3 regions of the Rouxiella sp. T17 genome follow, and region 3 is predicted to be linked to each of the others. Evidence: predicted binding sites of a transcription regulator. Region 3 holds the regulator's gene; each other region holds the start of a gene.
The links. Region 3 encodes sigma-54, which starts transcription at its own class of promoters, with help from an activator protein. Its sites were predicted from a motif close to GTTGGCACANNTTTCGCTNT; they were not measured.
Positions count from the first base shown of each region.

Region 1: the regulator sigma-54 is predicted to act here: its motif matches at 1,522-1,541, upstream of SC206_RS12750 (gamma-glutamyltransferase family protein).
Region 2: the regulator sigma-54 is predicted to act here: its motif matches at 1,524-1,543, upstream of glnK (P-II family nitrogen regulator).

Region 1 is NZ_JAWUEA010000033.1:66,493-69,772, reverse strand. It holds gene SC206_RS12750 (gamma-glutamyltransferase family protein) at 1-1,455, opposite strand, end outside; gene SC206_RS12745 (MurR/RpiR family transcriptional regulator) at 1,673-2,512, shown strand; gene SC206_RS12740 (transporter substrate-binding domain-containing protein) at 2,792-3,280, shown strand, end outside.
Region 2 is NZ_JAWUEA010000035.1:166,105-169,384, reverse strand. It holds gene amtB (ammonium transporter AmtB) at 1-998, opposite strand, end outside; gene glnK (P-II family nitrogen regulator) at 1,124-1,462, opposite strand; gene SC206_RS14210 (SmdB family multidrug efflux ABC transporter permease/ATP-binding protein) at 1,832-3,280, opposite strand, start outside.
Region 3 is NZ_JAWUEA010000021.1:38-3,317, reverse strand. It holds gene lptB (LPS export ABC transporter ATP-binding protein) at 1-656, shown strand, start outside; gene rpoN (RNA polymerase factor sigma-54) at 723-2,156, shown strand; gene hpf (ribosome hibernation promoting factor) at 2,180-2,467, shown strand; gene ptsN (PTS IIA-like nitrogen regulatory protein PtsN) at 2,590-3,060, shown strand.

The sequences.
Region 1 (3,280 bases), on a different contig from region 3:
ACGTTGACGCAAACCTGCCAGCGTGGCGTGGCTGAAACGGCTTTCGAGTTTTAATGAATCTGAACTTTGCCCCCAAGTGCGTCCGAGCAGCCAGCGTGGCCCGCTAATCGATTCCTGCAACGATTTCCCCTGCATCACGTGACGGATAAACACTGCCGCCTGCGTTTGCGGTTGACCGTCGCCGCCCATCGAGCCATAGACCATGGTGCGGCCGTCATACAGGCGCGCGGCAGCAGGATTCAAGGTGTGGAACGGCTGTTTGCCCGGGGCCAGCGCCAGCAAATGTTCGGCGTCGAGTGAGAATGATGCGCCACGGTTTTGCCACATTACGCCACTGTTGGGTAACACCACGCCGCTGCCAAATTCGTGATAAATGCTCTGAATAAAGGAGACGGCAAGCCCGCTGCTGTCCATCACGCCCATCCAAACCGTGTCGCCCGGACCTTTGCCTTTGCCCCAATCGGCGGCGCGATGCGGATTAATGCGGGTTGCCAGCGCGTCGAGATAGGCAGGGTCCAGCAACGCCTGCGCGTCTTGGGTCATCATGCGCGGATCGGTAATAAAGCGGTCGCGCAGGCCAAACGCCAGCTTGGTCGCTTCGACGATGGAGTGAATGGTCGCGCCTTCGTCCATCGCGGCGAGATTGAGCCTGTCGGTCAGCCCAAGAATCGCCAGCGAAACCAGACCCTGCGTCGGCGGCGTCAGATTATAAATTTCACCCTTGCTGTGCTTGAGTTTCAGCGGCGTGCGGCGCTGCGGCCGGTAGGCGGCCAAATCATTTTCGGTGATCGGCATGCCCAGCTTTTTCATGTCGGCGGCTATGCTGGCGGCCAACTCGCCGCGATAGAAGCTCTCTAATCCCTCGTCGCACAGCTGTAATAAGGTGGCGGCGATTTTAGGTTGCGTAAAACGATGCCCGCACGGCGGCACCTCGCCGTGCGGCAGGAAAACCTCGGCGAAACCCGGGATGGATTCCAGCTCGTCGCGCTTGCTTTGGGTCGCGGCCTGCTGTGAAGCGGTGACTGGAAAACCGTCCGCCGCGTAACGCACGGCGTCGCGCAGCAGGCGGGCAAGCGGTTTTTGCTCGCCACCCAGCTCAGCCGAGACGTTTAATGCCTCCTGCCAACCGCCGACGGTGCCTGCAACGGTAAGCGCGGCTTTCGGGCCACGATGCGGAATGTGCGATTCACCGGCATAAAAATCGAGCGATGCCAGCGAACCGGCGGCCCCGCTGGCGTCAATCGCCACCGGATTACCCTGCGGCGGCACGATCAGCCAGAAACCGTCGCCACCCAAGCCGTTCATATGCGGATAAACCACGGCAATGGTTGCGGCGGCGGCGACCATCGCCTCAATCGCGTTCCCGCCTTCGCGCAGCACTGCCAGCGCGCTCTGGCTGGCGAGATGGTGGGGCGTGACCGCCATGCCGAGCGGTGCGCTGTTACTGTTAATCATGCCAAGTCCTCTTGCTCCAAGGAGCCGTTTTTTCTCGTTAATGTTTTTCTGCTTTCTGTTTAAAGATAAGCAAGAGCTGTTCCAGAAACGGGTAGGAGAGACAATCTTTTTTCAAAATTGTGAACAAAAGCAGAAGGCGGCGCTAAAAAATTATCTGCTTCCGAAAATCGCCGCGCGTGATATCTTCGGCTGAAACATTGGTTACAGGATGCAGCAGATGAAACAGATCGATGAACGCCTGCGCGGCTATTATGCCGAGCTCACGCCGCAGGAGCAGCGGGTTGCCGACTTTATTTTCGATCATATCGACGACCTGATGAGCTACAACAGCGCCGAGCTGGCGCGGCTGAGCGGCGTGTCGAAAGCCACCGTCAGCCGTTTGTTCAAACGTTTGGGTTATCCGAGCTATCGCGACATGCGCGACGAGGTGCGAACCCTGCGCCAGAGCGGAATGCCGCTAACCGACAGCCGCGACGCCGTGCAGGGCAACACGCTGCTGTCGCGCCATTACAAGCAGGAAATGGCCAACCTGACCCAATGGATTAATCAGATTGACGGCAATCAGTTTACCGCCGTTATTACCGCGCTGAGTCTGGCACGTCAGGTGCGGCTGGTGGGGCTGCGCAACAGTTATCCGGTCGCGCTGCACCTGCGCCAGCAGCTATTGCAGGTGCGCCAGCAGGTGTCGATGATGCCGCAGCCGGGGCAAACGCTGGCCGAAGAGCTGGTCGATTTATCCCCGCAGGACGTGGTGGTGATGGTCGCTTTCCGCCGTCGTCCGCGCGCCACGCGGGCCATTTTGACTCAGTTGCAGCAGATGAATGTGCCGGTATTGCTGATTTGCGAGCCGCAGGCGCAGTCGCTTATCCCGCTGGCGCGCTGGCATCTCGCCGCCTCGCTCGACAGCGTGTCGGCCTTCGACTCCTATTCCGCTGCGATGAGTCTCGCCAACCTGTTAAGCAACGCGCTGCTGCACGAAATGCTGGCATCGGGTCGCCAAAGAATTCATCAGATTACCGAGCTGTATAACGATCTCGATGAGCTTGAACAGCGCTAATTGGCGCTAAAACGCTCGGTTTCCGAAAAGGCGCAGCCCCGAATTGGTGCTTTTGCACAATTAAAGTGCGCGCTAACTTTCCTATTTCTATCACTTTGCCCCGCGATGGGGCGAGTTTTTGCCGCTGATTCCAGCCTGTTTTTCGCTCTCCTCCTTGATTCTCCCTGCGTTTACTCCTTATCCAGCGCCATTTTTATTTATTGGCACATTAGTTGCAGAATGCATGGCATAAGAATCTATCGTTTCATAAACTATTAATCCGGGGAGTCGAGAATGAAAATGAACAAACGGTTGTTGGCGTGGGTTGGTGCAGCAATGTTGATGGTTCAGGCACCGCTGGCGATGGCCGATCAGTTGAAAGACATCGAACAACGCGGCGTGCTGCGGGTTGCCATTCCGCAAGACTTCCCGCCGTTTGGCTCCATCGGCACCGACATGCAGCCGCAGGGTTATGACATCGACATGGCGCAGTATCTGGCCACCAAGATGAAACTTAAGTTGCAGCTGGTGCCGGTTTCCAGCGCCAACCGCGTGCCTTATCTGCAAACCGATAAGGTCGATTTAGTGATTTCAAGCCTGGGTAAAAATCCAGAGCGCGAAAAAGTGATCGACTTCAGCAAGGCTTACGCGCCGTTCTTTCTTGGCGTGTTTGGCGCGAAAGGCGACGCGCTCAGCGATGTGAAGCAGCTTTCCGGCAAATCTATCGGCGTCACGCGCGGCGCGGTTGAAGATCTGGTGCTGACCGATATTGCGCCGAAAGAGGCCAAA
Region 2 (3,280 bases), on a different contig from region 3:
GTATCATCCACGTTGAGCCATTTTTTCAGGGTAACAACACCCCACAGGCCAGCAACGCCGCCTACCAGACCGATAATCAATGCACCGCCCACGCCGACTGTACCACAGGCCGGAGTGATGGCAACCAGACCCGCGATGGCACCGGAACAGGCACCCAGCAGAGAAGGTTTACCGCGCACCATCCACTCCACCAGCACCCATGACAGGATTGCGCCTGCGGTTGCCATAACGGTGTTCAGGAATGCCAGCGCAGCAATCGGGCTTGCGGAGCTTGCAGAACCGGCGTTGAAGCCGAACCAGCCAACATACAGAACCGATGCGCCGATGAAGACCATTGGCAGGTTGTGAGGTTTGAACGCCTCTTTGCCAAAGCCTGCACGTTTGCCCAGCAGGTAAGCACCCACCAGACCGGCGCTCGCGGCGTTAATGTGCACCACGGTGCCGCCTGCGAAGTCCAGCGCGCCATCGGCCGCCAGGAAACCGCCTGCCCACACCATGTGTGCGATAGGAATATAAGAGAAGGTCAACCAGATAACGGTGAAGATCAGGACCGCCGAGAAGCGGACACGTTCAGCGATACCGCCAACCACCAGCGCAACCGTAATGGCCGCGAACGAGCATTGGAACGCCACGTGGATCATCTGCGAGAAGGTGCCGGTGACAGACGTCAGGCCAATGCCTTTCAGCATCGCGTTGCTGAAGCCGCCGAAGAAGGCGTTACCTTCGCTGAATGCCAGGCTGTAGCCATAAAGCATCCACAATACGCAAACCAGTGCAAAAGTGACGATGACCTGAGTCAGCATCGACAACACGTTTTTCGAACGCAGCAGGCCGCCGTAAAACAGCGCCACGCCTGGAACAGTCATGAACAACACCAGTGCTGTACAAATCATCATGAAGGCATTATCAGCGCCGTTGGCAACCGGATCGGCCGCCATTGCCAGTGAAGGCAACAAGGCAACGCCAGCCAGCCCCATCATGGATAAAAGTTTTTTCATTATTAATCTACCCCTATTGCTGAACGACCATTTTTCTACCGATCGCTCTTTTATCGATCAGTTTTTATTGATCAGTCTTTTATTGATCAAAGTTATTGTTTTGCTACTCACCACCGATTCTTTTATTACAGAGCTGCTTCGTCGGTTTCGCCGGTACGGATGCGAATAACGCGTTGCAATTCAGCAACGAAAATCTTGCCATCGCCGATTTTGCCGGTATAGGCCGCTTTGCTAATCACATCAACGACTTCGTCTAACTGATCGTCAGCGATAGCGATATCTATTTTTACTTTTGGCAGGAAGTTGACGCTATATTCAGCACCACGATACAACTCCGCATGACCTTTTTGGCGACCAAAACCTTTAACTTCCGTCACGGTCAGCCCTTGAATGCCTACAGCTGACAGCGCTTCACGCACGTCTTCCAGCTTGAAAGGTTTGATCACCACAGTAACCAGCTTCATTTTGCCACTCCTTACATTGAGAGCTTATCGTGATACAACTCACGCCCGATACGGATTGGATAAAGCAAGGGTTGTGCCAAAACTGCTCAATTTAGCCGATTCAGCCTGTTAGCCCCGAATAGCGCCATTTTAGGAATATTCAGAAAAGGTTTGGCAAGGATCCTGCCGGGAACTGATTAATTATTAAGCACCAAAACAGTGCAGAGTGGTCACAAAGAGTGCAGGGTTATCGGAGGGCGCTGAGGGGATGCAAGAAGATGGTGCGAGTGGCCCGAAAACAGTCGAGATTTCGTAGCGGGAACGCGCGCGCCGTATGCCGAAAACTGGCGCGCGGCGCGCGGATTGAGCAAGAAAAACGGGCAGTAAACGTTATTCGGCGGAGGCTAACTCTTCGCCCGCTAATTGCAGCTGATACATCTGATAGTAGCGGCCTTTTTCCTGCAACAGTTGCAGGTGATTACCCTGCTCTACCGCCTGTCCGCGATGCAGCACCAGAATATTGTCGGCATCGACGATGGTCGAAAGCCGGTGCGCGATAACCACCAGCGTCGTCTGCTGGCGAATTGCGCGCAGCGCGCGGGAAATCGCCTGCTCGGTGCCGGAATCGATATTGGCCGTTGCCTCGTCGAGGATCAAAATTTCGGGCGCTTGCACCAGAACGCGCGCCATCGCCAGCAGCTGCTTCTGCCCAACAGAGAGATTATTGCCCTGTTCGCCGAGCCGCGTGTAAATACCTTCGGGCATCGCCTTGACCAACGGCGCCAGTTGCACGGTTTCCAGCGCCAGCCACACCTGCTCTTCGTCGACATCGCGACCCAGCGTGACGTTTGCCAGCACCGATTCGGCCAGAACAACAGGGTCTTGCTGCACCATCGCCACGCCTTTTCGCAGGCAAGAGTGCGACAGCGTGGTCAGCGAGCGGCCATCAATGCGGATATCGCCTTTGTTTAACGGATAATAACCCATCAGCAAATTCGCCAGCGTGCTCTTGCCGCTGCCGGTGTGCCCAACCAGCGCCACAAAGCCGCGCGACGGCACGTGCAGCGAGATATTCTCGAGCACCATTTTGTCCTGACGATAGGCAAAGCTGACGTCATCGAATTCAATTTCGCCGCTGGCCAACGGCGCGGTATCTTCGCCATATTCCTGCTGCGACCTATCCATCAGGTCAAAGATGCGCTCACCGGCGACCACCGCCTGCTGTAAAATCGACTGCTGCGAGGTCAGCGCGATCAGCGGTTCGTTGAGGCGCGAAAGATAGTTGATGAACGCGTAAAGCACCCCGACGCCAATACTGCCCTCTTCGCTGAAACCAAACAGCACCAGCAGGCCACAGAGGATCAGTGATCCGAACAGGCTAAGCAGCGGACGCAGCAGAAAACCCTCGAGTTTCAGCGTTTTCATCCGCGCCATGTAATGCGACTGACTGGCGCGGGTCAGGCGTTCGCCGAAGCGTTTCTGCTGGCGAAACTGCTGCACGACGCCCATGCCGTTGATCACTTCATTAAAGCCGTCGTTGATATCCGCTAAATAACCACGCACCAAACGCACCACCGGCGTGCTGTAAGTTTGATACAGCGCCATCACCACCAGCACCGCCGGGAAGATGCACGAGGCGATCAGCGCCATGCGCCAGTCGAGTAAAAACATCGCCACCAGCATCGCGCCAATCAGGGCAATGCTGCGCAAAACGGTGGAAACGACGGTGACGTAAAGGTCGCGGATCACTTCGGTATCGTTGGTCACGCGAGAAATAAGCTGCCCGACCGGCTGAGTATCGAAGGCGCTCAATGGCTGGCGCAGCGCCGCGTCCATCAC
Region 3 (3,280 bases):
TGTCAGTCAAGTCAGGTGAAATCGTCGGACTTTTGGGTCCAAACGGCGCAGGTAAAACCACAACGTTTTACATGGTCGTCGGTATCGTGCAGCGCGACGCGGGCCGCATTATTGTGGATGATGAAGACATCAGCCTGCTGCCGCTGCATACTCGCGCGCGTCGCGGCATTGGTTATTTGCCGCAGGAAGCCTCCATCTTCCGTCGTTTGAGCGTTTACAACAATCTCATGGCCGTGCTGGAGATCCGTGACGATCTCAATAAAGAGCAGCGCGTGGCCCGCGCCAACGAGCTAATGGAAGAGTTCCACATCTCGCACCTGCGCGACAACCTCGGGCAGTCGCTGTCCGGCGGTGAGCGCCGTCGTGTGGAGATAGCCCGTGCGCTGGCGGCCAATCCGAAATTTATCCTTCTGGATGAACCGTTTGCCGGTGTCGACCCGATTTCGGTTATCGACATCAAGAAGATCATCGAGCATCTGCGCGACAGCGGCCTCGGCGTACTGATTACCGACCACAACGTGCGCGAAACGCTCGACGTCTGCGAACGCGCCTACATCGTGAGTCAGGGGCACATGATTGCCCACGGCACGCCAGAAGAAGTCATGCAAAATGAACAGGTTAAACGCGTCTATCTAGGCGAGGCTTTCCGTCTTTAATTGAGGCTTTCGGTCTTCAAAAGTAGATACTCCGCTAATTTGTCGTAACGGAATTGAAATCAAGATATGAAGCAAGGTTTGCAACTCAGGCTCAGCCAACAACTGGCAATGACACCGCAACTCCAGCAGGCAATTCGCCTGCTGCAGCTGTCCACGCTTGAACTCCAGCAAGAAATACAATTGGCACTGGAAAGCAATCCGCTGCTGGAGCAATCCGATCTGCACGATGAAATAGACGCCAAAGAAGCCACCGAAAACGAAGCGCTAGACACCCGCGAAGCGCTCGAGCAGAAAGATATGCCCGAAGAGCTGCCGCTCGACGCCACCTGGGATGAAATTTACACCGCAGGCACGCCGTCCGGCACGGGCAATGATTACAGCGATGACGAACTGCCGATTTATCAGGGCGAGACCACCCAGACGCTGCAAGATTATCTGATGTGGCAGGTTGAGCTCACGCCGTTTACCGAAACCGATCGCGCAATCGCTACCTCTATCGTCGACGCCGTCGATGACACCGGTTATCTGACGATTTCTCTCGACGATATTCTCGAAAGTATTGGCGATGAAGAGGTCAACATGGACGAGGTCGAGGCCGTGCTCAAGCGCGTGCAGCGTTTCGACCCCGTCGGCGTCGCTGCGAAAGATCTGCGCGACTGCCTGCTCATCCAGCTTTCCCAATATCTTCCCGAAACTCCCTGTTTATCTGATGCGCGCCTGATTGTCAGCGAACACCTCGATCTGCTCGCCAATCACGATTTTCGCGCACTTATGCGTTCAACTCGCTTAAAAGAAGATACACTTAAGGGAGCGATGCAGCTGATTCAGTCCTTGGATCCCCGACCTGGCCAGTCCATCAATACCGGCGAATCCGAATACGTGATCCCCGACGTTCTGGTGCGAAAAGTGGGTAAAGTCTGGACGGTTGAACTGAATTCTGACAGCATTCCACGCCTGAAGATCAACCAGCAGTATGCTGCGATGGGAAATTCAGTGCGTAATGATAGCGACGGACAGTTTATCCGCAGTAATCTGCAGGAAGCCAAGTGGTTGATTAAAAGTCTGGAAAGTCGCAATGAGACCTTATTAAAGGTCACGCGTTGTATTGTTGAACAGCAGCAGGCATTCTTTGATCTCGGTGAAGAGTATATGAAACCTATGGTACTGGCCGATATCGCCAGCGCCGTGGATATGCACGAATCGACGATTTCCCGCGTGACCACGCAGAAGTTTCTGCACAGCCCACGGGGCATTTTCGAACTTAAGTATTTCTTCTCCAGTCATGTGAGTACGGACAGCGGCGGTGAAGCTTCATCCACGGCTATCCGGGCACTGGTGAGGAAATTAATCGCGGCGGAAAACCCCGTCAAACCTCTGAGCGACAGCAAGTTAGCCACTATGCTATCGGATCAAGGCATTATGGTGGCGCGACGCACTGTAGCAAAATACCGAGAGTCTTTGTCAATCCCGCCTTCAAACCAGCGCAAACAGTTGGTTTGACCTCAACAGAGAAGGAAGACATTATGCAACTCAACATTACCGGACATCACGTAGATATTACTGAACCCCTGAGAGCATTTTTGACCGAAAAGTTTGCCAAACTTGAGCATTACTTTGACCGGATCAATCAGGTTTACATAATATTGAGTGTCGAAAGAGTGCAGCAGGTGGCCGAAGCCACGCTACACGTGAACGGAGGAGAGTTGCATGCAACCTCGGAGCATCAGGACATGTACGCCGCCATAGATGGGCTGGTTGATAAACTGGCTCGACAATTGAACAAACATAAAGACAAACTGAAACAGCACTGATCCTAAAGACTTTTATATCGGCTCGTTCTTTTACTCGACGTTAATGAAATTCACTATTTCAGGCGCGAAAGGTAAAAAGCGAGCCGTTAAATCTTTAAGGCAGACGCCAAAGTGAAAATGAGATGATTAACGATACCGCACTGCATCTGACTTCGGTCTTAAACGCCGAATGCACGAAAAGCAACGTCCACTGCGCCAGCAAAAAACGCGCGCTGGAAATCATTAGCGAACTGGCAGCCAACCAGCTTGGCCTGTCACAGCAGGTGATTTTCGATGCTCTTTTGACCCGTGAACGCATGGGCAGCACCGGAATTGGCGCCGGGATTGCAATCCCTCATGGAAAACTTGAAGAGGACACCCTGCGCGCCGTCGGCGTATTTATCCAGCTCGACCAGCCTATCGCTTTCGACGCTATCGATAATCAGCCGGTTGACCTGCTTTTTGCCTTGCTGGTTCCCGCAGATCAATGTAAAACCCATTTACATACCCTCTCTTTGGTCGCCAAAAAGCTGGCCGACAAAGCGGTATGCCGTCGCCTGCGCGGTGCGCAAAGTGACGAAGAGCTGTTCCAGATAATGACCCAAGACGAGTAAATCGCAGAAAAATAGCTATTAGTTAATCCATTACTATTGGTTTATACATTATAGATTTGGTGTTGTAGAAACGTGGCGAGCGCAGCGAGACTGTAAGCTTACATCGTGACCGTAGGAGCTTACATAGGTAAGTGACTGCGGCGAGTGAAGGAAGCCAACGCATCTACAGCGTGAAACATTTGAGTGAATACTCTATAGATTTCGCGTTGTAGGAAGGCGG